One region of the Streptomyces sp. NPDC025651 genome, then DNA from elsewhere that is predicted to be linked to it. Evidence: riboswitches for the same ligand, from Rfam matches in the RefSeq annotation. Region 1 holds a riboswitch; each other region holds the start of a gene.
What was found. A riboswitch is a leader RNA that binds a small molecule or an ion and turns the genes downstream of it on or off. The one in region 1 is predicted to bind cobalamin.
Positions count from the first base shown of each region.

Region 2: another riboswitch for cobalamin. It lies ahead of ACZ4D5_RS12970 (energy-coupling factor ABC transporter permease); the one in region 1 lies ahead of ACZ4D5_RS39145 (CoA-acylating methylmalonate-semialdehyde dehydrogenase).
Region 3: another riboswitch for cobalamin. It lies ahead of ACZ4D5_RS05405 (ABC transporter substrate-binding protein); the one in region 1 lies ahead of ACZ4D5_RS39145 (CoA-acylating methylmalonate-semialdehyde dehydrogenase).

Region 1 is NZ_JBVHLZ010000016.1:151,910-161,536, reverse strand. Features, by position in the region: gene ACZ4D5_RS39170 (hypothetical protein) at 1-537, opposite strand, end outside; gene ACZ4D5_RS39165 (PepSY-associated TM helix domain-containing protein) at 625-2,112, opposite strand; gene mmsB (3-hydroxyisobutyrate dehydrogenase) at 2,249-3,205, opposite strand; gene ACZ4D5_RS39155 (enoyl-CoA hydratase/isomerase family protein) at 3,202-4,278, opposite strand; gene ACZ4D5_RS39150 (acyl-CoA dehydrogenase family protein) at 4,275-5,450, opposite strand; gene ACZ4D5_RS39145 (CoA-acylating methylmalonate-semialdehyde dehydrogenase) at 5,456-6,955, opposite strand; cobalamin riboswitch at 7,170-7,349, opposite strand; gene ACZ4D5_RS39140 (cation diffusion facilitator family transporter) at 7,494-8,558, opposite strand; gene ACZ4D5_RS39135 (peptidase inhibitor family I36 protein) at 8,736-9,119, opposite strand; gene ACZ4D5_RS39130 (hypothetical protein) at 9,116-9,627, opposite strand, start outside.
Region 2 is NZ_JBVHLZ010000003.1:160,481-170,107, forward strand. Features, by position in the region: gene ACZ4D5_RS12950 (hypothetical protein) at 1-201, opposite strand, end outside; gene ACZ4D5_RS12955 (energy-coupling factor ABC transporter ATP-binding protein) at 574-1,458, opposite strand; gene cbiQ (cobalt ECF transporter T component CbiQ) at 1,455-2,204, opposite strand; gene ACZ4D5_RS12965 (energy-coupling factor ABC transporter substrate-binding protein) at 2,211-2,600, opposite strand; gene ACZ4D5_RS12970 (energy-coupling factor ABC transporter permease) at 2,600-3,313, opposite strand; cobalamin riboswitch at 3,344-3,527, opposite strand; gene ACZ4D5_RS12975 (SMI1/KNR4 family protein) at 3,687-4,355, opposite strand; gene ACZ4D5_RS12980 (APH(3') family aminoglycoside O-phosphotransferase) at 4,378-5,181, opposite strand; gene ACZ4D5_RS12985 (PTS ascorbate transporter subunit IIC) at 5,321-6,889, opposite strand; gene ACZ4D5_RS12990 (PTS sugar transporter subunit IIAB) at 6,956-7,765, opposite strand; gene ACZ4D5_RS12995 (YceI family protein) at 7,845-8,369, opposite strand; gene ACZ4D5_RS13000 (DUF3048 domain-containing protein) at 8,599-9,591, shown strand; gene purB (adenylosuccinate lyase) at 9,609-9,627, opposite strand, start outside.
Region 3 is NZ_JBVHLZ010000001.1:1,145,087-1,154,713, reverse strand. Features, by position in the region: gene ACZ4D5_RS05425 (AfsR/SARP family transcriptional regulator) at 1-1,853, opposite strand, end outside; gene ACZ4D5_RS05420 (MFS transporter) at 1,943-3,556, shown strand; gene ACZ4D5_RS05415 (ABC transporter ATP-binding protein) at 3,988-4,815, opposite strand; gene ACZ4D5_RS05410 (FecCD family ABC transporter permease) at 4,827-6,101, opposite strand; gene ACZ4D5_RS05405 (ABC transporter substrate-binding protein) at 6,110-7,144, opposite strand; cobalamin riboswitch at 7,211-7,395, opposite strand; gene ACZ4D5_RS05400 (HAD family hydrolase) at 7,811-8,941, shown strand; gene ACZ4D5_RS05395 (hypothetical protein) at 8,938-9,156, opposite strand; gene ACZ4D5_RS05390 (DUF2252 domain-containing protein) at 9,308-9,627, opposite strand, start outside.

The sequences.
Region 1 (9,627 bases):
GTCATCGGGGTCCTCGGGGCTCGCGAAGTGGAAGGGGATCCGGAACATCCCGGCCACCTCCTCGCCGATCCGCCGCGCCTCGACGGCCTCGGGCCACGGCGGCACCTGCCCGTTGAAGATCCGCAGGTCTGATCCGTGGCGCAGGGTGGTGAGCCGGATCTCCCGCGGCACCGCTCCACCGCCGCCCGCCGGGGCGAAGACGGCGACGACGTCCACCATCCACCCCTGGGTGTCCCCGTCCCACAGCGCCTCGATCACCACGGGCGGCTCCGGCTCGGCCCGGATCAGCGCCGCCATGTCGGCCACGGTGGGCGGGGAAGGGCGCACGATGCGGTCGGCGAGCGCTTCGTAACGCGACGCCACGACGTCCTGGCACGCGCGCAGGCTGCCGGAAAACGGCACTCCGGCGAGGACCCCGGCCTCACCGAACGCCTCCCGGACCTCCTTCACCGCCCACACCATGCGATCCGCCAGTACGAAAGCGTCCACGCGCTCCCGCACGGCTTGCGGCAGCGCGTCCCAGATCCGTGTGTCCATCGCGCCATTGGATCCCGGCGCGCCCCTGCGCCGGGCCGCGGGGTGGGCGCCAGGTATCGGTCACCCGGGGTTGGGCTCGCTCGTTCCTCACGCGTACGTGCGCCTCCCCCGCCGGTACGCGATCTCACCCAGCACGATGTCCACCGCGAGGAACGCCACCAGCGGAATGCCCAGCAGCGGCACGAAGTAGCCGAGGACGGCGACCGCCGCCATCAGGGGGACCAGGATGTGCGCCGGGACGTCCCGCCACGCTCCGCGCGGCATCGGGCGGCCGAAGCGCGCGCCGCGCCCTCGCTGCCACCACATCCGGTAGCCCCACACGATCAGCAGGACCAGGCACAGGGCCAGCGCGGCGAGCGCGATCTGGTTGGCCAGACCGAAGAGGGTGCCGGTGTGCGCGTCGATGCCCCAGCGCGTCAGCTTGGCGAGGACCGGATAGTCGTCGAACCGCAGGACATCGGTGACCTCGCCGTTCGCCGGGTCCACCGCGACGGAGTCCTGCTTCTCCGGCCAGCCGCGCCCGATCTGCTTGACCACGTACGCGGACGAGGCGTCGGCGGGCGGCACGATCTCCACGGGGTTCGAAAGGCCCTGCTGCCGGGCGGACTTCAGGACGGCGTCCAGGCCGACGTCCGTCCTGTCCGTGTCCGTCGCTCCCGTGGCCCCTGAGGCCGGGCCCGCACCGGCGCCGTGCCCCGCGTGCTCCCCGCCCGAGCCCGCCGCGGGCGCCCCGTCGGACGTGACGCTCGCCGACACCGCGGGCGTGGTCTGGCCGACGGCCTCCCGCAGGTCGCCGATGCTCTCGCCCGCGTACGCCGACCAGGTCAGGCCCGTCGCCGAGAGGACGAACAGGCCGAGCGCCGCCCACACGCCGACCGTGCCGTGCAGCGACAGCGTGCGGCGGCGGCCCTTCGCGCCCCGCAGCTTCCGCCGCGCCCTGCGCCGGCCGAACCACAGGACGAGACCACCGCCGGCGATCACCCAGAGCCAGCTGGCGGCGAGCTCGCTGTAGAGGCGGCCCGGCTCGCCGAGGTGCAGATCGCGGTGGAGTTCGTCGATCCAGGTGCGCAGCGGCAGGGCGCCGCTCGACCCGTACTGCTCCAGCGCGCCGCGCACCTCGCCCGTGTACGGGTTCACGAAGACGGCGAGGGTGCGGTCGGGGTCGACGCCGGGCACCCCGGACAGCAGGACGCGCGTGGTGGCGCCGTCCTCCGGGGACGGGCGGACCGCGCTGACCTTCCCCTCGGGGTGCGCCTCGCGGGCAGCGGCCACCTGGCGGGCAAGGGGCAGTTCGTTCTTGTCGGAGGCCACGGGGACGCGCAGCTCATCGGCGTACACGATCTTCTCGGCCTCGAACGAACCCGCGTAGAGCAGGCCCGTCACCGCCGCTACCAGCAGGAACGGCGCGATCAGCACACCGGCGTAGAAGTGCAGGCGCAGGACCAGCGGGCGCAGGGACGCCCAGGGGGACCTGCGCCCGGCGGGCCGGGCCCCCGAAGCCGGTGGCGACGGCTTCGGGGGCTCGGCTGGCTGCTGCCCGTCGCCTGCGGCGAGGACGGTGGGTTCGGCGGGCATGACGGGCTCTCCTGGATCGACGCGGTCGAATCGACCGACGGGCCGCGGCCCGGCTTCGGCCGGACCGGTCCAGGAGTCGGCCCGGGGACCGACCGAGTTCCCGCCTCCTCATGTGACGTACGCCACCGGGGAGCGGTCAGGTCGCGCCGGCTCCGTCCTGTCCCGGCGCGCCGGACCGGCGCCTGATCGTCTGGACGATCGCCGAGAAGTCCCTCGCCCCGCCCTCGCCCGCGGCGAACTCCTCGTACAACTGGGCCGCCCGCAGGCCGAGTTCGGCTTCCACTCCGGCCGCGCGGGCGGCCCCCGCGGCCAGGCCGAGGTCCTTGGCCATGAGCGCCGCGGCGAATCCCGGCCGGTAGTCGCGGTTGGCGGGGCTCGCGGGGACGGGGCCCGGCACCGGGCAGTTGGAGGTGAGCGCCCAGCACTGCCCGGACGCGGTGGAGGCCACGTCGAACAGGGCCTGCGCGGACAGGCCCAGGCTCTCGCCGAGCACGAAGGCCTCGCTGACCGCGACCATCGAGACGCCGAGGATCATGTTGTTGCAGATCTTCGCCGCCTGCCCGGCCCCGGCGGCCCCGCAGTGCACGGCCTTCTTCCCCATCACCGCGAGCAGCGGCTCCGCCTCGGCGAACTCGGCCGCGCCGCCGCCCGTCATGAAGGTCAGCGTGCCCGCCTCGGCCCCGACCACCCCGCCGGAGACCGGGGCGTCCAGGGCGCGATGGCCCGCGGCGACCGCGGCCTCGTGGGCGAGGCGGGCGTCCGCGACGTCGATGGTGGAGCAGTCGACGAACAGCGTGCCCGGGGCCGCGGCGGCGAGCAGCCCTTCGTCGCGGTAGAGGGCGAGGACGTGGCGCCCGGCGGGCAGCATGGTGATCACCACGTCGGCGCCGGAAGCGGCCTCGACGGCCGAGTCGGCGGGCACGACGCCCCTGCCCGCGGCCTCCTTCAGCGCGTCGGCCACCAGGTCGTGTCCGACGACGCGGTGGCCCGCCGCGACGAGGTTCGCGGCCATCGGCCCGCCCATGTGCCCGAGGCCGATGAAGGCGATCGTCCTCCGTGTCGCCCGCCCTGCGGCGTCCTTGGTCCCGCTCACCACGCCACCTCCTGTCCCGCGCCGCCGTCGGCCAGGGAGAGTTCCCGGTCGCCGAGCGGTGCGAAGTATCGTTCGACGTCGTCGTCCGTCACCTCGGCGAGCGTGCCGGGGTGCCAGCGCGGCGAGCGGTCCTTGTCGATGACCTGGGCGCGGATGCCCTCGGCCAGGTCGGGCGCGCTCAGGGCGGCGCAGGAGACGCGGTACTCCTGGTCCAACACCGCCTCCAGCGAGCCCAGTTCACGCGCCCGGCGCAGCGACGCCAGGGTCACCTTCAGCGCGACGGGCGACTTGGCGAGCAGCGTGTCGGCGGCCTCCTTCGCCGCGCGCGAGCCGTCCGCGAGGAGGCGGTCGACGATCTCCTCGACGGTGCCCGCGGCGTAGCAGCGGTCGATCCAGGGCCGCTCGTCCGCGAGAGGGCCCGGCGGCGCGTCCCCGACGTACCGCGCGAGGACTTCTCGTACGGGCGCCTCGGCGAGGTCGGCGAGCAGCCGGGGCAGTGACGACGACGGCACGAAGTGGTCGGCGAGGCCGCACCTGAGCGCGTCGCCCGCGGTCACCTGCGCGCCGGTCAGGGCGAGATGGGTGCCGAGCTCGCCGGGCGCGAGGCCGAGGAGGTAGGTGCCGCCGACGTCCGGCACGAAGCCGATGCCCGTCTCGGGCATGGCCACGCGGGAGCGTTCGGTGACCACGCGCACCCCGGCGTGCGCGGAGATTCCGACGCCGCCGCCCATCACGACGCCGTCCATGACGGCGACGTACGGTTTCGGGTAGCGGGCGACGCGGGCGTCGAGGCGGTACTCGTCGCGCCAGAAGGCCCGTGTCGCGTCACCGCTGCCGACGGTGACGTCCTCGTGGATGGACCGGATGTCGCCGCCCGCGCACAGCCCGCGCTCCCCCGCGCCGGTGAGCACCACGGTCGCGACGGCGGGGTCGCTCTCCCATGCGGTCAGCGCCTCGTCGATACGGCGGACCATGGTGTGGGTGAGGGCGTTGAGGGCGCGGGGGCGGTTGAGGGTGATGTGCGCCGCGCGGCCCTCGACGCGCAGGACCACGGGGTCGTCGGCCGCGGTCATCGGACGGCCTCGGTGAGGCCGCGGGCCACGATCACGCGCATGATCTCGTTCGTTCCTTCCAGGATCTGGTGGACCCGCAGGTCCCGGACGATCTTCTCGATGCCGTACTCGCTCAAGTAGCCGTATCCGCCGTGGAGTTGGAGGGCGCGGTCGGCCACGGAGTAGCCGGTGTCGGTGGCGAACCGCTTGGCCATGGCGCACAGTTCGGGGGCCCGCGGGTCGCTCCGGTCCAGGGCGTCGGCGGCCTGGCGCACCAGGGCGCGGGCCGCGGACAGCTCCGTGGCCATGTCGGCGAGCCGGAACCGCAGGGCCTGGGAATCCAGGAGGCGCGCGCCGAACGCCTCGCGGTCGGCGAGGTGGGCGATGCCGCGGTGCAGGGCGCTCTGCGCGCCGCCCAGGGAGCAGGCGGCGATGCCGAGGCGTCCGCCGTTGAGGCCGTTCATGGCGATGCGGAAGCCCTCGCCCTCGGCGCCGAGGCGGCGGTCCGCGGGGACGCGTACGCCGTCGAGGACGACCTGTCGGGTGGGCTGGGCGTTCCAGCCCATCTTGCGTTCGTCGGCGCCGAAGGACAGGCCCGCGTCGTCCCGTTCGACGACGAACGCGGAGATGCCGCCGGGCCCTTCCTCTCCGGTGCGGGCCATGACGACGTACACCTGCGAGGTGCCCGCGCCGGAGATGAACTGCTTGACGCCGGTGAGGACGTAGTGGTCGCCGTCGCGTTCCGCGCGGGTGCGCAGGGCCGCCGCGTCGGATCCGGCGCCGGGTTCGGTGAGGCAGTAGCTGCCGAGCGTCTCGGCCGCGCACAGGCCGGGCAGCCAGCGGGCGCGCTGGCTCTCGTCGCCGTAGCGGTCGATCATCCAGGCGACCATGTTGTGGATGGAGAGGTATCCGGCGATGGAGGGGCAGCCGGTGGCCAGGGCCTCGAAGACGAGGGTTCCGTCGGTGCGGCCGAGCCCCGAACCGCCGTGTTCCTCGCGTACGTAGACACCGCCGAGGCCCAGTGCGGCGGCCTTGCGCAGTACGTCGACGGGGAAGTGCTTGTCGCGGTCCCAGGCGACGGCGTGCGGCGCGAGGTGTTCCTCGGCGAAGTCGAGCGTGACCTCGGCGAGGGCGAGCTGGTCCTTGGTGAGGGCGAGTTGGCCCTTGGCGAGGGTGCCGTTCGGCGACGTCATCGCGGTCATCCCATCGTGGGGATGGTGAAGTCGGCGCCTTCCCTCGCTCCGGATGGCCAGCGCGAGGTGACGGTCTTGGTGCGGGTGTAGAAGCGGATGGCGTCGGGGCCGTGCTGGTTGAGGTCGCCGAAGCCGGAGCGCTTCCAGCCGCCGAAGGTGTGGTACGCCACCGGGACCGGGATGGGTACGTTGACGCCGACCATGCCCGCGCCGACGCGGCGGGAGAAGTCGCGCGCGGTGTCGCCGTCCCGGGTGAAGATGGCGACGCCGTTGCCGTAGGAGTGCTCGGTCGGCAGGCGCAGGGCCGCCTCGTAGTCGGCCGCGCGGGACACGCACAGGACGGGGCCGAAGATCTCCTCGCGGTAGATCCGCATGCGCGGTGAGACCCGATCGAAGAGCGTGGGCCCGGCGAAGAAGCCGTCCGCGTGTCCGGGCAGGGTGAAGTCGCGTCCGTCGACGACGAGTTCGGCTCCTTCGCCCACGCCGATGTCGACGTAGCGGCGTACGCGGTCGAGGGCTTCGCGGCTGACCAGCGGGCCGAAGTCGGCCTCGGGGTCGTCGGAGCGGCCGATGCGCAGCTCGGCGACGCGTTCCTTGAGGCGGGCGACGAGCGCGTCCGCGGTCTCCTCGCCGACCGGCACGGCGACCGAGATGGCCATGCAGCGCTCCCCCGCCGAGCCGTATCCGGCGCCGATGAGGGCGTCCACGGCCTGGTCGAGGTCGGCGTCCGGCATCACGATCATGTGGTTCTTGGCGCCGCCGAAGCACTGGGCGCGCTTGCCGTTCGCGGCGGCCGTGGCGTAGATGTGCGCGGCGATCGGGGTGGAGCCGACGAAGCCGAGGGCCTGGACGCGGGAGTCCTCGAGGAGGGTGTCCACCGATTCCTTGCCGCCGTTGACGACGTTGAGGACGCCGGGCGGCAGGCCCGCCTCGAGGAAGAGCTCGGCGAGCCTGAGCGGTACGGAGGGCGCGCGCTCGGACGGCTTGAGGACAAAGGAGTTGCCGCAGGCGAGGGCGGGCGCCGCCTTCCACAGCGGGATCATCGCGGGGAAGTTGAACGGGGTGATCCCGGCGGTGACGCCGAGCGGGACGCGCAGGGAGTGCACGTCGATGCCGGTGCCGGCGTTGTCGGTGAACTCGCCCTTGAGCAGGTGCGGGATCCCCGCGGCGAACTCCACGACCTCCAGGCCGCGTTGCAGGTCGCCATGGGCGTCGGAAACGGTCTTTCCGTGCTCGCTGGACAGCAGGCGGGCCAGCGACTCCCGCTCCCCTTCGACGAGTTGGAGGAACCTCAGCAGCACGCGGGCGCGCCGCTGGGGGTTCCACTCGCCCCACTCGCGCTGCGCGGCAGCGGCATCGGCGATCGCCGCGGTCGTCTCCGCGCGCCCGGCCAGCGGCACCTGCGCCTGTACGGAACCGGAGTTGGGGTCGTAGACATCGGCGAAGAGTCCGGACGTGCCGGACACGTGCTTGCCGCCGATGAAATGTGTCAGTTCACGGACCATGAGAGCCTGCTCTCGTCGGGTGAGATCCGGGGATGGCACGGCAGACCGACGGCGGCACCGGGGTGGGGGTGCGCGGCCGGGAATGACGTGGGACGCGAAGGCTCAGGAGCCGTCGCGGAGTCGGGGGGCGTCAGGGGCCACCGCTCGCTCCGCCGGTTCACCTGGGTCGTGGGTACGGACCGGTGCCATGCGTGTCTGCTCCATCCTCGTGGACAACACGGAACACCCCGCGGCCGGTATCCTGACTCCCGGATCAGCGCGCGTTCTCCCGCCTTCCCGACGGCACTTGTCCGTCAGTGGCGCATCGCTCCACGAGAACGCGCTCCCCGGTCACAGTGGCGGGACCGCGCCGGATTCACACCGGCTTCCCTGCACCGCGGGCTCTGGTCACGAACATATAGTTGGACGTCCTAGTAAGTCCACCCCGACTTACACGAAGGCCGGAAGCAGCGCCTCCGCCACCGCCTCGACCGAGGGCGGGAAGACCTCGGCCTGCTCCAGCAGTTGCGGGCGGCGGAGTAGGGCGGGGCAGGGACGTTCAGGTCGGTGCGTGGTGGGCCAGCGCGTGGTGCGGGTCCTGCTCGCCTTCGACGGGCGCGGGGTCGGCGTGGACCAGCGCCGCGGTCAGCCGGGGCACCGCGTGCAGCAGCGCGTGTTCGGCGTCGACCGCCACCTGGTGCGCCTCGCGCACGCCGAGTGAGCCGTCCACGAAGACCGCCACTTCGGCGCGCAGCCGGTGCCCGATCCAGCGCATCCGCAGCTCGCCGACACCCCGTACGCCCGCCACGTCCAGGAGAGCCCGTTCGGCCGCGTCGACCAGCGCGGGATCGACCGCGTCCATGACGCGCCGCAGGACCTCGCGGGCGGCGTCCCGCAGCACCAGCAGGATCGCGGCCGTGATGAGCAGCCCGACCACCGGGTCGGCGAACCGCATGCCCAGGGCTGCGCCGCCCGCGCCGGGCAGCACGGCCAGCGAGGTGAATCCGTCCGTGCGGGCGTGGAGTCCGTCGGCGACCAGCGCGGCCGAGCCGATCTCGCGGCCGACGCGGATGCGGTACCGGGCCACGCATTCGTTGCCGACGAAGCCGACGAGCGCGGCGGCCGCCACGACGGGGACGTGCTGCATGTCCCGTGGGTTCAGAAGCCGTTCGAGGGCCGTCCACCCGGCGAACGCGGCCGAGGCGGCGATGGTGAGCACGATGACGAGGCCCGCGAGATCCTCGGCCCTGCCGTATCCGTACGTGAAGCGACGCGTCGCGGCCCGCCTCCCCAGGACGAACGCGATGCCGAGCGGCACCGCGGTCAGGGCGTCCGCGGCGTTGTGCACGGTGTCGCCGAGCAGGGCGACGGAGCCGGAGACCACGACGACCACGGCCTGTGCGAGGGCCGTGAGCCCCAGCACGGCGAGCGACATCCAGAGCGCCCGCATCCCGCGCGCCGAGCTCTCCATGGCGGTGTCGACCTTGTCGGCGCTGTCGTGGGAGTGCGGCACGAAGAGATGCCGCAGGCGGCGCCGGAGGGAATGGGCGTGGGGGTGGGAATGGGCGTGGGGGTGGGGGTGTCGATGCGGGTGAGGGTGCTCGTGGTCGTGGCGGTCGCTCACGTGGGGCCCCTTCCAGTACGCGGACTTCCAGTACGCGGACGGCGCCCCTCATTGTGTGCGTACGAGCGCCCGCGAGGCGTGCGTATGGCTACACGCATGCGGCCCTCACCTGCGCATCTTTCGCACCGGCACGGTGCGAGGTCCCTGCGGTGTCGCTGTGGGGCGACTACCGCGCGCTCAGCAGCCCATCGCCCACGTGTGGGAGTCGCCGCGGTCGTTGGCGGTGGCGTTGTAGCCGACCTCGTCGCCCGGGCGGAGGCAGATCGTCATGTCGCCGCCGGTGGAGGGCCACTGGACGGCGTCCTCGTGGACCTGGACGTGGTCCTTGACGCCGGGTCCGGAGATCCCGTGGTTCGCCCAGGAGGAGTCCTCGTCGGCGATCCAGCTCTCCCACCATTCGTCGTCGCCCGATGCGTTCATGCGCTGGCCGCCGAAGTTGGCCTCGGTCCAGGCACAGAAGTTGCCGCTCGGGCAGTCCGCCGCCGACGCGGGTGCGGCCGTGGTCAGACCCATGCCGGTGGCGAGCAGAACGGCGGCGAGCAGGGCTACGGGGTGTTTCATGAAGGGTTCCTTTCCTTGCCTACTGCGGTGAGTGAGTGGTGCTGCGCGGACGGCCCGTCGAGTTCTGCGGTGAGCAGTTCCCGCGCCTCGGCGAGTGCGTGCGCGCGCATCTCCCGGTAGGCGGCGCGGTCGCTCGGCAGGGCCTTGGACTTGAGGTTGTTGACGTGGGTGACCGCCCGGAACCAGCGGCGCTGGTCGCCGTAGAGACGCCGCTCCGCGGTGGCCAGGCAGCCGTCGGTGTGGTGGCCGATGACGTGCCCGCTGGGCAGCTTGAGCCTGAGCTCGGTGGGGCCGGTGCCGAACAGCGCGCGGTCGACCCGGCGGGCTTCGGCCGCGTCGGAGGGCGGGCGGCCGGGGCGCGGCGGGGTGAGTCCGCGACCGGTCAGGCAGCGGTCGGTGAGCAGGAGTTGCGCTGCCTTGAGGGTGTCGTCCGGGCTGAGCGAGACGGTCGGTTCGCGGGGCGTACCGCAACCGGCCAGGCCGGCGAGCGGGGCCAGCAGACACAGCG
Region 2 (9,627 bases), on a different contig from region 1:
CGCGCAGCGCACGAGGGTCGTACCGCCCAGCTCGCGGAAGTCCACCACCACGGTCACGCCGTTGCCGTTCGGACAGAATCCGGCCCTGCCGCGTCGCGCGTCCAGGGCGTGCGCCGTGTCCGGTGCCGCGCCGACGCCGAGGGCGACGGCGGACAGGAGCAAGCCGAGCGCGGCGGCGAACACGCGTGTCGCACGGGCCATTTCGGGTCCTTCGGGCCGGGGCCCGCGCACGGACCCCGAACGCCCGTGCCGCACAACAAACCCCTGACGCGCGTTCCGTGCGGAAGCGGCAGGGGCCGATGAACCAGGGGCTCAGGGCTCCACGCTGCAGACCATGACAGTGAGAAGCAGTGCACATGGCGCGCCGGGCGATCCGACTCACGGCGTCGAGCGCCGCTCACGGTTGCAGGTCAGTGCCGGATTCCCACCGGCTTTCCCCAGTCGCGCATGCATTCAGTTGTCACTTCGTCAACAGACGAAGCATTGCGAAGAGTACGCCCGGCGGACCGGACCTGCCAGCCCTTCGGGCTGTAACCATGATCACTGGACAGACCGTGGTCGCAGGACGAGCCGTCACCGGCCGCCGCGTGCCGCGATGGACGCCAACTCCTCGGGTGTGCGGGGCTCTTCCCCGCTCCCGGCGACGAGACCGTGCGCCCGCAGCAGCTCCGCCACCGCGATCCCCCACGGCAGCTGCAGCCCCGCCTGCGTCAGCAGGTCGCGGTGGGCCAGCATCTCGGCCACCGGCCCGGTCCGCACCCCGGAGGGCGTGAGCAGCGCGGCGTGGTCGGCCCAGCGCAGCGCCAGGTCCACGTCGTGGGTCGCCATGACCACGGTGGTCCCCGCGTCGCGCAGCCGCTGCAGCGTGGCCAGGAGACGCTCCTGGCCGTCGGGGTCGAGGCCAGCGGTCGGCTCGTCGAGGATCAGCACGCGGGGACGCATCGCCACCGCGCCCGCGATGGCGGTCCGCTTGCGCTGCCCGTAGGAGAGCAGATGGGTGGGGCGGTCGGCCAGGGCGGTGATGTCGAGCGCGGCGAGCGCCTCGGCGACCCGGGCCCGGACCTCCGCGTCGGGCAGCCCCAGGTTCAACGGACCGAAGGACACGTCCTGTTCGACCGAGGCGGCGAACAGCTGGTCGTCCGGGTCCTGGACGACGAGCTGCACCGTGGTGCGCAGCCGCGTCAGCCCCTTGCGGTCGTACGTCACACGCGCGCCCTCGACCGTCAACTCGCCGACGTCCGGGCGCAGTCCGCCGCTGAGCAGCCGCATCAGCGTGGTCTTGCCGCTGCCGTTGCGCCCGAGCAGCGCGAGGGCCCGGCCCTCCACGACGTCGAAGTCCAGGCCGCTCAGCACGGTGGGGCCTTCCTCGTACGCGTACGAGGCCGCACGCAGGGAGACCAGGGGGCCGCTCGGCCCGCTGGGGGCGCCCGGCTCGCGAAGGGCACGCGGCTCGCTCATGGCAGGAACCTTTCGAGTACGAGGGTGAGGGCCGCGAGGCCCACGAGCAGCGCCGCGCTAGCCGCGACGAAGGCCCGCGAGATCCGGGCCTCGGGCACGAGGACCCGCAGGGTGCCGTCGTAGCCGCGTCCGGCGAGCCCGGCCTGCAGCCGGCTCGCCCGGTCGAAGGCCCGCACGAACGCGGTGGCGCCGAGGCCCGCGAGCGAGCGCCAGGTGGCGGCCCGCGTGGTGTGGCCGAGCCGGGCCGCCTGCGCCTGCCGGATGCGACTCATGGAGTCCAGGAGCAGGAAGCTCATCCGGTACGTCACCAGCGCCACGTCCACGACCGGTGCGGGCACGCCGGCCTTCACCAGGCGGGGCAGCAGGTCCGACATCGGTGTGGTGAAGGCGAAGAGGAGCACGCCGAGCGAGGCCGCCGAGGTCCGCAGGAGCAGACCGCCCGCGCGCGCGGGGCCGTCGTCGGCGAGCGCCACGAAGCCGTCGGGGCCGCCGAGTTGGACGAGGAGGGTCAGGGCGCCGGTGACGCAGAAGCCGAGCGGCACCCGGTAGGCGCGCCACAGTTTGCGGGGCGGCACGCCCGCGGGCCCGAGCAGCACGGCGAGTGCGGCGACCACCACCAGGGCGGCTCCCGGCCAGGGCGGCAGGGAGATCGCGAGGACGGTGAGCCCGAGCCCGAGTACGGCCTTGTCGACGGGGTGACGGCGGCGCCAGTGACTGCTGTGCGCCGCCGCGTCGATGGGCAGCACGCCCGATCAGACCTGTTCGTGGTCGGACCGGGCGTCCACCGCGTCGCCCTGCCGTTCGGCGGTGTCCTCCTTCGGCGCGTCCTGCGACCTCAGCGCACGCTCCTCCCCCTGGCGTCGCCCTCGGCGCAGCCCGAAGTAGTACGCGAGGACGCCGGCGCCGATGGCCGCCTGGAGGGCGAACAGCGCGGATTCGACTTCACCGGACGGCGGTTCGTACAGCGGCGAGAACCACGGTTCGTAGTCCGGCTCGATCTCGGTGATCGCCGTCTCGGCCTGCGCGTCGGCACCGGTGAACGGCTCCTCCTTGTGGTCGCCGAGGCCGAACACCAGCGGGAACACCGCGAGCGCGGCGACGACGGCGAGGAGCAGGATGTTGATCTTCGTGTTGCGGTTCATCAGGCGCTGGCCTCCGTCTTCGTCTCCTGCTTCTCCGCGGCCGGCCGCTTGCCCTGCAGCAGCACGCCGAGCCGCGTCAGCTCGCCCTTGCTGGACTGCACGAGCAGCCGCATCACCAGGACGGTGAGGAGTCCCTCGCTGACGGCGAGGGGGATCTGCGTGACGGCGAAGATGCCTCCGAACTTGCCCAGGGCGCCGATGAATCCGCTGCTGGGGTCGGGGAAGGCCAGGGCCAGCTGGACGCTGGTGACGCAGTACGTCGACAGGTCGGCGACGAACGCGCCGAAGAACACGGCGACCATCAGCGGCACGTCGTACCGCTTGAGGAGCCGGTAGACGGCGTATCCGGCCCAGGGCCCGATGATCGCCATGGAGAACACGTTGGCGCCCAGCGTGGTGAGCCCACCGTGGGCGAGCAGCAGGGCCTGGAAGAGCAGGGTGATGGTGCCGAGCACCGTCATGATCGGTGGCCGGAACAGGATGGCTCCGAGCCCGGTTCCCGTGGGGTGCGAGCAACTGCCCGTCACGGACGGGATCTTCAGGGCGGACAGGACAAAGGTGAAGGCACCGGACGCGCCCAGGAGCAGGGTGCTCTCCGGGTGTTCCTTGACTTCACGCGTCAGGGAGCGGACTCCGTGGACGACGAACGGCGCGGACGCTACGCCCCAGGCGATCGCGTGCGCCGGCGGGAGGAAACCCTCGGCTATGTGCATGGCTCAGCAGACCCTCTCCAGCACCTCGTGGATGGACAACGCGCCTTGGCCGGTCTCCTGGCTGACGGGTCGTACCGACCGGACTCCGCCTTCCCGGGTGCGTGCGCACCCAGTGGCTGCCGCGAGGGCTGGAGCCGGACTTCCCGATCACAGTGGCGAGGGCCGCACCGGCATCACACCGGATTTCCCGTTCACCAAGGCGTGGTGACACTAGTGCGCAACTGATCTGCCTGACAACTTGCACGGCGGTCGCAGCGGTGGCACGCCCGAGCGCACACCACCACCGCGTACGCCCCTGCTCAGAGGCCATGCGTAGGAGCTGCGGCCCCGAACGTCCAGGGCCCCCCACCCTCGGGGTGGGGGCCCTGCTCGCTCAGTGGACTGGCGTCCAGTACGGGAGGGCGTCGTCCAGCGACGGATCGTCCGGGTCGTCCCAGACGAGACAGCCCCAGACGGTGCCGGGGACGTCGCGGCCCATCAGGTCGGCGGGTCCCACGGTCAAGGTGCGGTGAACCCTCTCCAGATAGGCGGCGATCGACGGATGGGCCGGGTTCTCCGTCGCGGGGCCGTCCATCGTCGTCCAGCCGCCGACACCGGCCGCGGACGCGTACTGGCCGTACTCGGGCCCGGCCTCGTCGCACGTGAGCCACGGCACGACCCGGGCGCCGTCCCAGTAGTCGCGCGGCTCCCCGTATCCGGGAAGCCGCGGGCGCACCGCGTCGGCGGGGGCCAAGAGGATCCCGTCCGGGAGGAAGGCCCCGGATCCGACCTCCCCCTCGTCCTCGTTCTCCTCGATGTACTGGTGCTCCACACCACCGCACAGCCGCCACAGGGCGACCAGTTCCACGGGCAGCCCGTACCCGAGGCAGTGCCTCGACGCATCCTCGGCGGCGCGGATCTCCTCCTCCGGGGCGGGCGGCAGCAGAGAGGCGTACGAGGTGGGTGCGTGCACCCTCAGCCAGCCGGTCAGCTGCTGCCAGGCGGCGGTGACCGCGGCGGTGACCCGCTCGGCCTCGCCCACGTCATCCGTTCGATCAGACATCCGCCCACAGTATTCGCAAGGATCAGAAGAACTCGTCGAGCAGCTGGTAGAAGTCCAGCTTCTCCTTGTCGACCGCCGCGTGCTCGCCGTATCGCGCGAGGAACCGCTCCGCGTACGCGGCGCCGAACCACGGATCCTCCTCGGTGGCCAACTCCCGCAGGACGACGGCGAGATCGATGTGGCGGTCCGCCCTGCCGAGGCGGACGACGTCGACGACTCCGGTGACGCGGCAGGTGTCCGGGTCGAGCAGGACGTTCTCCGGAGTGAAGTCGCCGTGGGTGACCACCAGGTCCTCCGTCGCCGGGCGGGTGCGGCGCAGTTCGTCGAGGAGGCGCCGCCCGGTCCATCCGGCGCGCTCCTCGTCGAGGTCGTCCAGGTCCACGAGGCCCTCGGCCGTGTTGCGCGCGGCCTGCTCCATCGTGACCGCGAGCGAACGGTCGAACGGGCAGTCCTCCAGGGGCAGTCGGTGCAGGGCGGCGGCGAGCCCGGCGAGTGAATCGGCCACCGCGGACCGCTGCTCCTCGGGCCACTCGTCGGACGCCGGCCTGCCGGGCACCGCCTCGGTCACCAGCCACGCCGCTCGCTCGTCGGCGCCGCGCTCGACGATGCGCGGCACGGGGATGCCCCGCCCGGCCAGCCAGGCCAGGCGGTCGGCCTCGCCCGACAGGTCCAGGGGTGAGCCGTCGTACGTGACGGGGGCGGCCTTCACGTACAGGTCGGGGGCACCCGCTCCGGTGAGGTGGTGCACCTCGGCGCCCGACGCGCCGTCCGACGCGCGGGTCCATCGGTACGCGGCATACCTCCGCCGCAGATCGCTGCTCATGATCGGCATGATGGCAGGCGGTCCGCCGCGTCCCCCAGTCAATATTCCCGGCTCTCCCCTCGCTCCAGGGGCTTGGGCGTCCGGTCGGGACTTGGGTGCCCCGGTCGAGGAGCGACGCCGGACCTGCCTCCTGGCGCGAGGGTCAACTGCCCGGCGGCGGAGGCGGCTTCGGTGCCCCGCGCGGCGGTGCGATCTTCGCGTACGTCACCGGGGAACCGGCGGCGGCCTGGGCGGGACCCGGCGTCAGGACCTCGTCCGGAGGCAGCAGGGCGTCGCGGTGGGCGCCGGGGTCCCAGCCGGTCTCCACGACCCGTTTCTGGACGACGATCGCGCCGAACAGGATCGCCGCCCCGATCAGCAGCATCAGGACGATCCCGCCGGCCTCGCCCGCCTTGGCCGCGTAGCCGATGAGCGTGCCGAACCAGCCGAAGTCGGCGTCTCCGAACGTGGTGTTCTCCTCGCCGAAGGCGCCGAGGACCTTCAGGAGCAGGGCGGGCAGGAAGGTGATGAGGACGCCGTTGACGAAGGCGCCGAGGGCCGCGCCGCGCCGGCCGCCGGTCGCGTTGCCGTAGACACCGGCCGCGCCGCCCGTGAAGAAGTGCGGGACCAGGCCGGGCAGGACGAGCGCCAGACCGAAGGCCGGGTGGAAGACCCAGGCGAGCAGGCCGAGGCTGACGAGACCGCCGATGAAGCTGGAGATGAAGCCGATCAGGACGGCGTTCTGGGCGTAGGGGAAGACGATGGGCGCGTCCAGCGAGGGCACCGCACCGGGCACCAGCTTCCGCGCGATGCCCTGGAAGGCCGGGACGAGTTCGCCGAGGATCGTGCGGACGCCGAAGAGGATCACGGCGACGGCGATGCCGAACTGCAGGCCCTGCATGACCGACTGCATGACGTAGTCGCCGACGCCGCTCGCGCCCGCCGCCCCGTCGTCGCCGAACGCCTTGAACGCCTCCTCCTTGCCGACCTTGCCCAGGAAGACCAGCGACATGATCAGGTAGATGAGCACCATGGACAGGGCGGTCGCGACCATCGAGTCGCGCAGGAAGCGCAGCCCTTCGGGGAGGTTCATCTCCTCGGTGCTGCGGCTGCGGCGGCCCACCAACTGCCCGGTGGCGCCCGCCGCGACGTACCCGGCCGTCCCGAAGTGCCCGATCGCCACGCTGTCGTTGCCGGTGACGCGTTTGGTCCAGGGGTGCGCGAAGGCGGGCATGGCCACCAGCAGAATGCCGAGGAGTACGCCGCCGACGACCACCACGACCCATGACGACCGGCCCGCGATCGCCAGGACCATCGTCAACAGGGTGGCCATGAACAGCATGTGATGGCCGGTCAGGAACACGTACCGCAGCGGCGTGAAGCGCGCGAGGAGCAGGCTGATCGCGAAGCCGAGGATCATCAGCCAGGCGACGCGCGCGCCGTACTGCTGCTGGGCGATGCCGACGATGGCCTCGTTGGTGGGGATCACGCCGTGCGCCCCGGTGGAGCCCTGGATCATCTCACCGAGCGGGGCCAGCGCGCCGACGACGAGGGTGGCTCCCGCGCCGATGAGCAGGAAGCCGAGCGTCGCCTTGATGGCGCCGCCGACGATCTGCCCGGCCGTCTTCTTCAGGGCGATCAGGCCCGCGGCCGTGATGAGGCCGATGAGGTAGGCGGGTTGGCTGAGGATCTCGTTGACGAGAAACTCCGCGATCGACACGAGCCAGTCCATGAATTCTCCGTCTCCGTTCTCCGCGGCTCGGCTGCCCTCGCGCGCGGCTCTCCTGCCCTCGCGCCGTCAGACGTCGTACGTGTCGCGGAGCACGCGGTCCGCCTCGGCCGCGCTGGTGAAGTCCTCGACGACCTTCACCGGTACGCCGACGTCGCCGAGCGTCCTCGCGATCTCCCGCGAGGTGAGGATGGCGACGGCCTCGTTCGCCTTGCCCTTGGCCGAGATGGTGTCGGTCGCCTCGACGGTGACGTATCCGCTCCACCCCCAGCGGTCCAGGACGCCCTCGACGGTCTGCTTGAGGAACAGGCTCGTGCCGACGCCGTTGCCGCACACGGTCAGGATCTTGTGCAGGTCCCCGCCGCCGCGCGCCGCCGCCTTCCGCGAGCCCGCCTCCCCCGGACCCGCTTCCCGCGCTCCCGCATCCCGCGGTCCGCCGGACAGGATCGCGTGCACCTCCTGCGGCGTGGCCGCCTCGCGCAGGGCGCGCGCCGTGTCGGGGTCGGCGAGCAGCCGGGCGAGCGCGCCCATCGCCGCGGTGTGCTCGGAGGCGTCCCGCGCGGCGAGGCCGACGACCAGCTCGACGGGGTCGTTGGCCTCGTGCCCGAACTCCACCGGGGCCGCGAGGCGCACCCAGGACATCCCGGTGCGCAGCACGGCGGGCGAGGGCCGGGCGTGCGCGAAGGCGAGCCCGGGCGCGATGACGATGTAGGGCCCGTTCTCCTGGACGTTCTCGATCATCTCCGCCGTGTACGTGTCCGTGGCGGCGCCGGTGGCGACCATCAGGTCACCGGCGCGCCGCACGGCCTCGCGCCAGTCGGCGGCCGGGGCGTCCAGGAGGACGGCTTCCACGGGAAGGATCTCGCTCAGCGCTGCCATGCCCATGATTCTCGCGGACGCGGGGCGCCCGGCACTTCCTGGGCGCCGTTCGGGGACGCCCGGAGGCGTCCGGCCGCACTCAGCGGGTCGCGCGGACCTCCAGGCCGATGCGCAGCCGACGACCCGTCATGCCCTTGGCCTTGGTCACGCCGAAGGCGTACCGGTCGACGGTGGCCGTGCCGCGGACGGTCAGCCGCCTGCCCTCGGTGACGGCCGAGTCGACCGCCACGGCAACGGTCCTGGTGACCCCGTGGACCGTCAACTCCCCCTCCAGCACCACCCCTTGATCCGTGCGCCGGAGCCGGTGACCTCGGAAGTCGATCTCGGGGTAGGTCGCCGCGTCGAGGTAGTCGGCGGACAGGACGTGCCGGTCGCGCCGCCGCAGCCCCGAGTCGAACGTGTCCGTACGGATGGTGACGTCCACCGTCGACTCCTCGACCGGGTCGGCGACGACCACGGTGCCCCGGGCGAGAGTGACCGTGCCGCGCACCGGGACGAGCCCGAAGACCGAGCGCGTGCGCAAGCGTACGGACGATGCCGTCGTGTCGATGTCGTACGTGCCGGCCTCCGGCACAGCCAGTGGCCCCGTGCGCGTCGCGTCCATGAGTCCCACACCTTCCCCGTCTGCCGGTACCCCGGTCTTCAGCATGGGGGGCGCGGCCCGGACCGGGGAAGAAACGGATGTCCACTCCCGGCCGGTACAAATGTCACCGCTCGAAAGAGTGACGTGGCACCGGTTGGATGGCCCCAGGGGCGATTGGGGCCATGGCCTCACGCGGTACCACTGCGCCTGCGCAGTTCCCTCCCGCATGGCCACGAACGGAGACCCCTCGATGGCAGCGACAACACCTCGGGCCACCCGCCGCACCCGCCTCGGCGCGAAAGTGCTCGCACTGGTCGCCACGGCGACGCTCACGGTGGGCGTTCCGGCCCATGCGGGTGCCCCGACGGACGGGGAAGGCCCGCCGCACCGCGCCCCCTCCCCCTTCACCGGGCTGATGGCCCGTCAAGGTCCGGTGCTCGCCGTGAAATTCGACAACGCACGGAGTGCCAGGCCGCACACGGGGCTCGACCAGGCGGACATCGTGTACGTGGAGAAGGTCGAGGGCGGCATGAGCCGCCTGATGGGGGTGTACTCCGGCCGGCTGCCCAGGACGGTGGGCCCGGTGCGCAGCGCGCGTGAGTCGGACATCGAGCTCCTGCGTCAGTTCGGCCGGCCCGCCCTCGCCTACTCCGGGGTGCGCAGTTCGCTGCAGAAGGTGCTCAGGGACTCCCCGCTGTACGCCCGCCCGCACGGCCGCGTCCCCGGCGCGTACTTCCGTCAGTACGGCCGCTCCGCCCCGCACAACCTCTTCGCCCGCCCCGGCGCCCTGCTGCGCTCGGCGCCCCGTGCCGACCGCCCCCGCGACATCGGCTTCCGCTTCGGTCCGGCCCCGGCGGGCGGCACCCCCACCACGAGCAGGACCGTGAGCTACGCGTCGGCCAGTCACTCCTTCCGCTGGTCGCCGCGGCAGGGCCGCTGGCTCGCGTCCTTCGACGGCTCGCCCGCCCGCAGCACGTCGGGCGCGCGGCTCGGTGCCCGCACGATCGTCATCCAGTACGTGACGATGCGGCCCTCGCGCTTCAAGGACGTCAACGGCGCGGTGACCCCGTACATCGAGACGGTCGGCAGCGGCACGGCCCTGGTGCTGCGCGACGGCAAGAGCTACCCGACCCGATGGAAGCGGTCCTCCGCCACCGGCAGCACGACCTTCACCCTGGCCGACGGCCGGCCGATGCCCTTCGCGCCGGGCCAGGTCTGGATGGTCTACGCGGACCGCCGCTGACGCGGCGCTCCACCACCTCAGGAGAGGGCCGCGACC
Region 3 (9,627 bases), on a different contig from region 1:
ATGCCGTCCGCCGTGTCGACGGTGGCGACCAGGGAGCGGTCGACGAGGCGGGCGATCAGTTCGGGGACGTCGGCGGCGGGGACGGTGTCGTCCGCGCACACCTCCTCGGCGGCCCGCAGCGTGCAGCCGTCGGCGTGCACGGCCAGGCGGCGCAGGACGACGCGTTCGGGCTCCGAGAGCAGGGCCCAGCTCCAGTCGATCACGGCGCGGAGCGTCTGCTGCCGGGGCGGGGCGCCGCGGTGGCCCGCGGTGAGGAGGCGGAAGCGGTCGTCGAGCCGCGCGGCCAGTTCGTGGACGCCGAGCGCGCGGACGCGGGTGGCGGCGAGTTCGAGGGCGAGCGGGAGGCCGTCCAGGCGGCGGCAGATCGCCGCGACGGGGGCGGCGTTGTCCGCGTCGAGCGTGAACCCGGGGGCGGCGGCACGGGCGCGGGCCAGGAACAGGCGTACGGCGCTGGAGGACGCGAGCTCCGACGGCTCCAACGGGCCTTCCGCGTCGGGCAGTTCGAGCGGGGGCACCACCTGGAGGATCTCGCCCGGCACGGCAAGGGGTTCGCGGCTCGTGGCCAGGACGTGCAGCTCCGGGGCGGCCGTCAGGAGCAACTCGGCGGTCCGTGCCGCCTCTTGGATCACGTGCTCGCAGTTGTCGAGCACGAGCAGGGTGCGGCGGGCGCGGAGCGCGGCGGTGACGCGGGCGAGGAGCCCGGTCGGGTCCGCGGGGTGCGCGGCGGACGGGGCGGGACCGGCGTCGTCGCGGACGCCGAGGGCCGCGGCCACCAGCTCCGTGAGACCGGCCGACGTCGTTCCGCGTGGGCTCAGCTCGACCAGATGGACCCCGTCGTACGTGTCGCCGACGCGGGCGGCCGTCTCCAGGGCGAGCCGGGTCTTGCCGACGCCGCCGGGCCCCGTGAGCGTCAGGAGGCGCCCGGACTCGAGGTGGCCCCGCGCCTCGGTGACCGCGGCCGTGCGGCCGATGAGTTCGGTGAGGGGGGTGGGGAGGTTGCCGCCGCGGGGGTGCGGCTGTTCGGCGGGGGTGTCCGCGGGGGCGGGGCGCGGGGTGTCCGGCGGGCGGAGCGGGGGCGTGGGCGTGGGGGTGGGGCTCAGGGACGGGTCCTGGTTGAGGATCGCGGTGTGCAGGGCCACCAGGTCGGGGCCGGGGTCGACGCCCAGTTCGTCGCGGAGCAGGGCGCGCAGGGCGCGGTAGGCGTCGAGGGCCTCGCTCTGCCGGCCCGCGCGGTACAGGGCGCGCAGGTGGGCGGCGCGGAGCCGTTCGCGGAGCGGGTGGCGGGTCACCAGGTCCGCGAGGTCGGCGATGTCCGCGGCGAGCCGGTGGGCGTCGCCGTGCTCGGCGCGGGCCTCGGCCCGGTCCTCCAGGGCGGTGAGGCGCTGCTCCTCCAGGCGCGCGACGGCGGCCTCGGCGAACGGCTCGCCCGCCACGTCGGCGTACGCGGGACCGCGCCACAGCGCGAGCGCCGAGTCGAGCAACTCCACGCGGAGGGAGGGGTCGTCGGTCTCGCGCGCCCGCGCGGTCAGCGCGCGGAAGCGGTGCGCGTCGACCGTGTCGGGGGCGGCCGCGAGGGCGTACCCGGCGGGCTGGTGCGTGATCAGCGCCCGGCCGCCGGGCTCCGCGTCATCGAGGACCCGCCGCAGCCTGGAGATCTTGCTGCGCAGCACGCCGGCGGCCCTGGCCGGCGGGTCCTGCCCCCAGAGGTCGTCGACGAGCCGGTCGGCCGGGGCGGGCCGGCCCTCGCGGATCAGCAGGCCGGCGAGGAGCGCGCGCACCTTCGCCTCGGGCACCGTGACCCGTTCGCCGTCTGCCGACCACACCTCCAGGGGGCCGAGTATCGCGAAGCGCATGCCCCCAACGTAATGCAGCAGAACCGGAATTGATCTCTCCGGAAGCTTTCCGGAAGCTTTCCGGAACCCCAGCCGACCAGCCTGAACGCATGTCTTCTCCCTCAGCGGAAACCAGTGCCGACACCCATGCCGATCCCAGTGCCGACACGTATGCCGACACCGCCTCGGGCACCGACCCGCAGCCACCGCCCGCGGGCCCCCGCGAATGGATCGGCCTCGCCGTCCTCGCCTTTCCCGCGCTCCTCCTCTCCATGGACCTCACCGTCCTCTACATGGCGCTGCCCACCCTCGGCGCCGATCTCGGCGCCCACAGCACGCAGTCGCTGTGGATCGCCGACATCTACCCCTTCATGCTCGCCGGGTTCCTCGTCACGATGGGCACGCTCGGGGACCGCATCGGGCGGCGCCGCCTGCTGATGCTCGGGGCCGCCGCGTTCAGCGCGGCGTCCGTGCTCGCCGCGTTCGCCTCCAGCGCCGAACTGCTCATCGCCGCACGGGCGTTGCTCGGCATCGCGGGCGCGACGGTGCTGCCGTCGACGATGTCGCTGATCACCACCATGTTCAAGCGGCCCGCGCAGCGCGCGAGTGCGATCGGGCTGTGGATGATGGCGTTCTCGGTGGGCGCCGTCATCGGACCCGTCGTGGGCGGCGTGATGCTGGAGCGGTTCTGGTGGGGGTCCGTCTTCCTGCTCGGCGTGCCCGTGATGGCGCTGCTCCTGGTCTGCGCGCCCGCGCTGCTGCCCGAGCACCGCAACCCCGCGTCCGGGCGCCTGGACCCGCTCAGCGTCGCCCTCTCCCTGGCCGCGATCCTGCCGGTGATCCACGGGCTGAAGGAGCTGGCGCGGGAGGGCCTCGCCCCCGTCCCCCTCGCCCTGGTCGCCGCCGGGCTCGTGATCGGCAGGGTCTTCGTGGTGCGGCAGCGGCGCCTGACCGATCCCCTTCTCGACCTGGGGCTCTTCGCCGAGCGGGCGTTCAGCGGTGCGCTCGTCGTCTTTCTGCTCGGCATGATCACCCTGCATGCGCTGACGCTGTTCTTCACGCAGTACCTGCAGCTGGTCGAGGGGCTCTCGCCGGTGCCCGCGGGGCTGTGGATGATTCCGTTCGTCGCGGGCACGTTCGCCGGGCTCGGCCTCGCCCCGCGGATCGCGCGCCGGGTGCGGCCCGCGTACGTCATCGCGGGCGGGCTGCTCCTCGCGAGCGCGGGATTCCTGGTGATCTCACGGGTCGACGCGTCGTCGGGGCCCGTCCTGCTGGCCGCGGGCAGCATGGTGGTCACGCTCGGCTTCGGCCCGCTGATGGTGCTCGGCACGAACATGATCGTGGGTTCGGCGCCCCCGGAGCGTGCCGGTGCCGCGGCCTCGGTGTCGGAGACCGGCGCCGAACTCGGCGCGGCGCTCGGCGTCGCCGTCCTCGGCAGCGTCGGCACGGCCGTCTACCGTGCCCAACTGGCCGACGCGGACGCCTTGGAGGCCGTCCCGCACCGGACCGCCGAGGCGGCGCGCGAGAGCCTGGCCGCCGTGCGGGGCGCGGCGGAAGGGCTGCCGGAGGGGCCCGCGGGAGCGCTCGCCGACGCCGCCCGGAGCGCCTTCGCCACCGGGGTCGGCACGGTGGCCCTCATCAGCGCCGTACTGCTGGTGGGCCTCGCGGGGCTGGCGCTGGCGCTGCTGCGGCATGTGCGGCCGATCGGGGCGTCGGAGGAGTGAGGGGGTGTGGTGGCCGCCTTCCCCCCCGGCCGCCGGGGTTCCCGGCGGCCGGGGTTCCCCGAGGGCTGGAGTCGGCGGCGACTGGAGTCCCCGGCGACTGGAGTCCCCCGGCGGCAAGGGCTCAGCCACGAGGGCTCGGGCTCCGGGGCTCAGCCGCGAGAGCTCGGACTCCGGGACTCAGCCCCGCAGACTCGGACTTCGAGGCTCAGCCCCGCAGGCCCGGACTCCGAGGCTCGACCCCACAGGCCCGGACTCCGAAGCTCAACCCCGCAGGCCCGGACTCCGAGGCTCGACCCCACAGGCCCGGACTCCGAGGCTCGACCCCACAGGAAGCGGACTCCGAGGCTCAACCCCCGCAGGCTCAGACTCCGGGACTCAACCCCGCAGGCTCAGACTCCGAAGCTCAGCCCCGCAGGTTCGAACTCCGAAGCTCAACCCCGCAGGAAGCGGACGGAGGGTCTGCCTCCGTCCGGGCCGCCCTCGCCGTCCGGCGTCACCACCGCCCGCACCCCGTACACCTCCGCGATCAGCTTCTCGGTGATCACCTCGGCCGGTGTCCCCGCCGCGTGGGCCGTGCCCTCCTTCAGGACCAGCAGGTGGTCGCAGAACATCGCCGCCAGATTGAGGTCGTGCAGCGCGATCACGCTGGTGACGGGGAGTTCGCTCACCAGGGAGAGCAGCTCCAACTGGTGCTGGATGTCCAGGTGGTTGGTGGGTTCGTCCAGGAGGAGCTCGCGGGGCTCCTGGGCGAGGGCCCGGGCGATCTGGACGCGCTGGCGCTCACCGCCGGAGAGGGTGTGCCAGGACTGGGCGGCCCGGCCGGTCAGACCGGTGCGCTCCAGGGCCTCGCGCACGGCCCGCTCGTCGTGGGGCGTGGGGGCGGACCAGGCGCGGCGGTGCGGGACGCGGCCGAGGCGTACGACATCTCGTACCGTCAACTCGGCCTGCGTGGAGGCGTGTTGCTCGACCACGGCGACGCGGCGCGCCACCGAGCGGCGGCCGACGTCGGCCAGCGGCCGGCCGTCCAGGGTGACCACTCCGGAGGCCGGGGCGAGGACTCCGGCGAGGATCCGCAGGAGGGTGGACTTGCCGGAGCCGTTGGGCCCGAGCAGGCCGACCACGGCACCGGCGGGCGGGGCGAGGCTGACCCCGTCCACGACGAGCCGGCCACCGGCTTCGCGGGTGACGCGGTCGGCGCGGAGGCCGACGGTGTCCGGAGGCTGGGCTTCGGGGGCGAGGGAAGCCGTTTCGGAGGGCATCGCTTCGTACGTCATGTCGTCGCCCTCCGCGTCCGGTACAGGACCGCCACGAACGCCGGTACGCCGATGAGCGAGGTCACCACGCCCACCGGGACCTCCTGCGGGTCGAGGACCGTGCGGGCCAGCGTGTCCACCCAGACCACGAAGACCGCGCCCGCGAGTGCCGTGACCGGGAGCAGGCGCGCGTGACCGGAGCCGACGATCGCGCGGGCCGCGTGCGGCAGGACCAGGCCGACGAAGCCGATGGCGCCCGCCGAGCTGACCAGGGCCGCGGTCAGCAGCGCGGTCGTGCAGAGCAGGACGAGGCGGGTGCGGGCCACCCGGACGCCCAGGGTCGCCGCCGCCTCCTGGCCGAACGCGAAGGCGTCCAGCGTGCGGGCGTGGGACAGGCAGATCAGCAGCGCCGTGGCGAGCACCGCCCCGCACAGCCACACGTCCGTCCAGCCGACCCCGCTGAGCGAGCCGAGCAGCCAGAAGATGACGCCGCGCGTGGTCTCCGCGTCGCCCGCCGCGAGGATGACGAACGACGTCAGCGCGGAGAAGAGCTGCATGGCCGCGACGCCGGACAGGACGACCCGGTCCGTCGTGCCGCCCAGGGTGTGGCTGAGCAGCAGCACCAGGGCGAACGAGCAGAGCGCGCCCACGAAGGCACCGGCCGAGACCGACAGCGCTCCCCCGCCGACGCCGAGGACGACGACGGCGACGGCTCCGGTGGACGCCCCGGACGACACCCCGAGCACGAAGGGGTCGGCGAGGGGGTTGCGGAGCAGGGACTGCATGACGGCCCCGCAGACCGCGAGCCCGGCGCCGCAGACCGCGGCGAGCAGGGTGCGGGGCATCCGCAGGTTCCACACGATGCCGTCCCTGATCGGCGTGAGCCGCGCCTCGCCCCACCCCAGGTGCGCGGCGACGGCGGACCACACGTCGGGCACGGAGATGTCCGCGGGCCCGATGGTGACGGCAACGGCCACGGACACCACGAGCACCCCGAGGCCCCCGAGCCACAGCAGCCCTTGCCGCAGGACACCGGGGACCGAGGGGAGGGCGGGTGCGGCCGGAGGGAGGGCGGGTGCGGCCGAGGGGACGGCAGACGCGACCGGCGGGACAGCAGATACAACCGGCGGGACGGCAGACGCGACCGGCGGGACGGCGGGTGCGGGGGCGGCCTCGGACACCGAGCCGACGCCCCGGGCCGCGACCGCGTCAGCCGCCGCAGCGGCACCGCGCGCCGGCGCGGCCGCGTCGCCCGCCGTGGACGTCGGCGGGCGCGAGGGCTCGCCCCGCATGCCGGGCGTCACTTCGTCAGTCCGAACTTCCGTAGACCCGCCGCCACTTGTTCGACGCCGTCGACCGTGCGGATCGTGGGGTTCATGGCCTGGCCGCTCAGCAGGACGTAGCGCTTCTTCTTCACGGCGGTCAGGTTCCTCGTCGCCGGGTTGGTCTCCAGGAACTTGATCTTCGCATCGGCGCTCTCCGCGGACTGCGACTTGCGCGTGAGGTCGCCGATGACGAGGACGTCGGGGTCGCGGTCGGCGACCGTCTCCCAGTTGATCTGCGGCCATTCCTCGCGCGTGTCGTCGAAGACGTTCTTCGCGCCGAGCTCGCGGGTGATGATCCCGGGGGCGCCGCAGCAGCCCGCCATGTACGGGGCGTCGGAGTTGGCGAACCAGTACAGGAGCGTCACGTCGGAGGCGTCGATGTCCTTCGTGGCCTTCGCTGTCCGGCCCTTCAGCTCATCGATCAGCCTCTCGCCGCGCTTCTCGACCCCGAAGACCTTCGCCAGGTCCCGCACCTCGCCGTAGACGGTGTCCATGGTCAGCGTCCTGACGCGCTTGCCGTCGCCGCCGCCGTCGTTGTCCTTGCCCGCGCAGTCGGTGGGCGAGACATAGACGGGGACGCCGAGTTCGGTGAATTTCATCCGGTCGGCGACGCCGCCCTTGCCGACCGTGTAGAGGAAGGACGCGCTGACGAAGTCGGGCTCCTTGGAGAGGACCTTCTCCAGTGCCGGGTAGCGGTCGGAGAGCCGCTCCACCTTCGCGTTGTCCTCGGCCAGGTTCTTCAGGACCGGGTCGGTCCACGTGCCGGTGCCCACCATGCGGTCGGCGAGGCCGAGCGAGAGCAGGATCTCGGTGGATCCCTGGTCCAGGGAGACGGCCCGCCGCGGCGGCGCCTCGACCTCGGCCTCCTTGCCGCAGGAGGCGACCGTCACGGGATAGCCCTTCGCGTCCTTGCCCGCCGTCTTCTCCGCGGAGCCGCCGCACGCGGTGAGTGCGAGCGCTCCGGCGCCGAGCAGGGCGAACGTACGTATACGGCGGTTCTTCGAGGACACGTGATCCCTTGAGTCTCACGGCTCATACGCGGAGCCTGGCCTGCGTCACGACCTCCGCCGCCCGGTGTGCGAGCGGAGGCGCCAGCAGGTCTTCGGACTCGGGATCGGCCGGGCGGGGCGCCTTCCCAGGCGTCCGAAGACGCCCAGTGGCCGTGGCCCCGCCCGTCCCCCTCACCGCTGCGCGTCAGTTCCGGATTCTCACCGGATTCCCTGGCCCAGGTGTGGGTTTGACTGGCTTGCGCAAGTTATCACGCCTGTCCAGAGGGTCGGCCCGGGCCTCGGCTCGCCCCGGTAGGTGCCGAACGACCAGCGGTTTCCCGCCGGATCGAGGGTGCCGAACTCCCGGCTGCCGTACGGCTTGTCCTCGTCTCGCCCGCGATCCGCACGCCCGCCGCGGTCAGCTTCGCGTACAGGGCGTCCTCGGCCTGGCGGCCCGGCACGCGAACCCGGCACGTGAGTCCGGCACGCGAGCCCCGCGCAGGGCTCTCGCACACGGTCGCCCCGCACCGTCCCGGCGTCCGCTTCGGCTACCCGTGTTCCCCTGCCCCATGCCCCCTGCGCACGGTGACTTCGATCATGGGAAATGCCGGCGTCGCCCCATAGCATTGCGCGCCGCTCCGGACGGGGCCGCGCATCGCTCTCAGGGAACGGCAGGGACGTAGAGACATGGCAGTACGGGCAAAGGGCAAGCTGGCCGTCATCGGCACCACGGGCGCGCTGGCCGCCGCCGTCCTCGCGGGCAGCACGCTGTGGCCGACGAGCGAGGCCGGCGCCGCCGACACCTCGGCGGCCACCGCCCGTGAGCTGTCGCACTGGCCGAAGCCCGTCGCGAAGCAGCTCGGCAAGGTCATCGCGAAGAACGACCACAAGGGCGCGTACGCCGTGTTCGACGCGGACAACACGACATACCGCAACGACCTCGAAGAGTCGCTGCTGCCGTTCCTGGAGATGAAGGGCGTCCTGACCCGCAAGACGATGGACCCGTCCCTGAAGGTCATCCCCTTCAAGGACAAGGCCGGGCACAAGGAGAGCCTCTACAGCTACTACAACCGGCTGTGCGAGGTGGACGACCAGGTCTGCTACCCGTGGGCCGCGCAGATCTTCTCCGGCTTCACGCTGAACGAGCTCAAGGGGTACGTCGACGAGCTCCTGGCGTACAAGAAGCCGATCCCCGCCGAGTACTACGAGGGCGGGAAGCTCACGAAGACCGAGGTGAAGGCGCCGGAGTTCTCGCGCGGCATGCAGCAGCTCTACAAGACGCTGCGCTCGCACGGCATCGAGGTGTACGTGGTCAGCGCGGCCGCCGAGGACCTGGTGCGCATGGTCCTCGGCGACCCGAAGTACGGCTACGGCGTGAAGCCGCAGAACGTCATCGGCGTCTCCATGCAGCTCAAGGACCGCAAGACGGGTGAAGTGACCACCTCCCGCAAGGAGATCGCCGAGGGCCGCTTCGGCGAGAAGGACCGCGAGAAGCTCGGCGAGCGCGAGCTGACGCCGAACCTGTGGGCGCCGCTGACCTGGTACGAGGGCAAGCCCGCGGCGATCAACACGTACATCGACGAGTGGAGGAAGCCGCTCCTCGCCGCCGGTGACACCCCGGTCAGCGACGGCCCGATGCTGTTCCACTCCGCGGACGTGGAGCACGGCGGCGTACGGGTCTGGGTCAACCGCAAGGACGCGTACATGAAGCAGCTCGACGGGATGAAGAAGAAGAACGCGCAGCGCCAGCGGGAGCTGGGCCAGAAGGTGACCGCCGACAAGCGCTGGCTGACGGTCACCCCGGACCAGATCGGCTAGCGGTCGGTCAACGCCCGGAAGGCGTCGGCCACTTGGGCACGGTCGGCGCCGTCCGCGAGCAGGGCGTGCAGCAGGAGTCCGGCCTTCGGCGCGTCCAGGTCGCCCGCGGGGAGCAGGCCGCGCCCGAGCATGTCGCTCTCGGATCCGGGGCCGGTCTCCTCCAGGGGGTCGGTGCCCTGCACCACGACGACACCGTGCCCCGCGGCGCTCGCCACCGCCACACGCTCGGCGGGACCGCGCCGGTGGCCGCGAGGATCTCGGCGCCGGTCAGGCGGGGCGAACTGCCGCCGCCCCGCGCGGAGACGGTGCCGCCGAGGGTGAACACGGGCACGGGCGGCGCCATGGGCCGAGGACGGCCAGGGCCCTTCAGATCCCGGGTGCCGCCCCGATCACGCCGGAGTCGATCGCCGCGGTGAGCGCCGCGTGGTCCCGGGCGTTCTGTGCCGCGTAGCGCAGCGCGAAGTCGGCCACGGCGCGGTCGAAGGTGTCCGAGCCGCTGAGGTAGGCGGCGATCGCGATGCGGTCGCCGGAGCGCGCGTGGGCGCGGGCCAGGGCGGTGCCGCACAGCCGGGCGTAGGCACGCAGTTCGTCGGCCGACATGGCGGCGAGGTCCGCGGAGCCCTTCATGTCGCGCAGCTGGCGCCAGTAGAAGGCGCGGCCCTGGGGCCCCGTCATCCAGCCGAGGA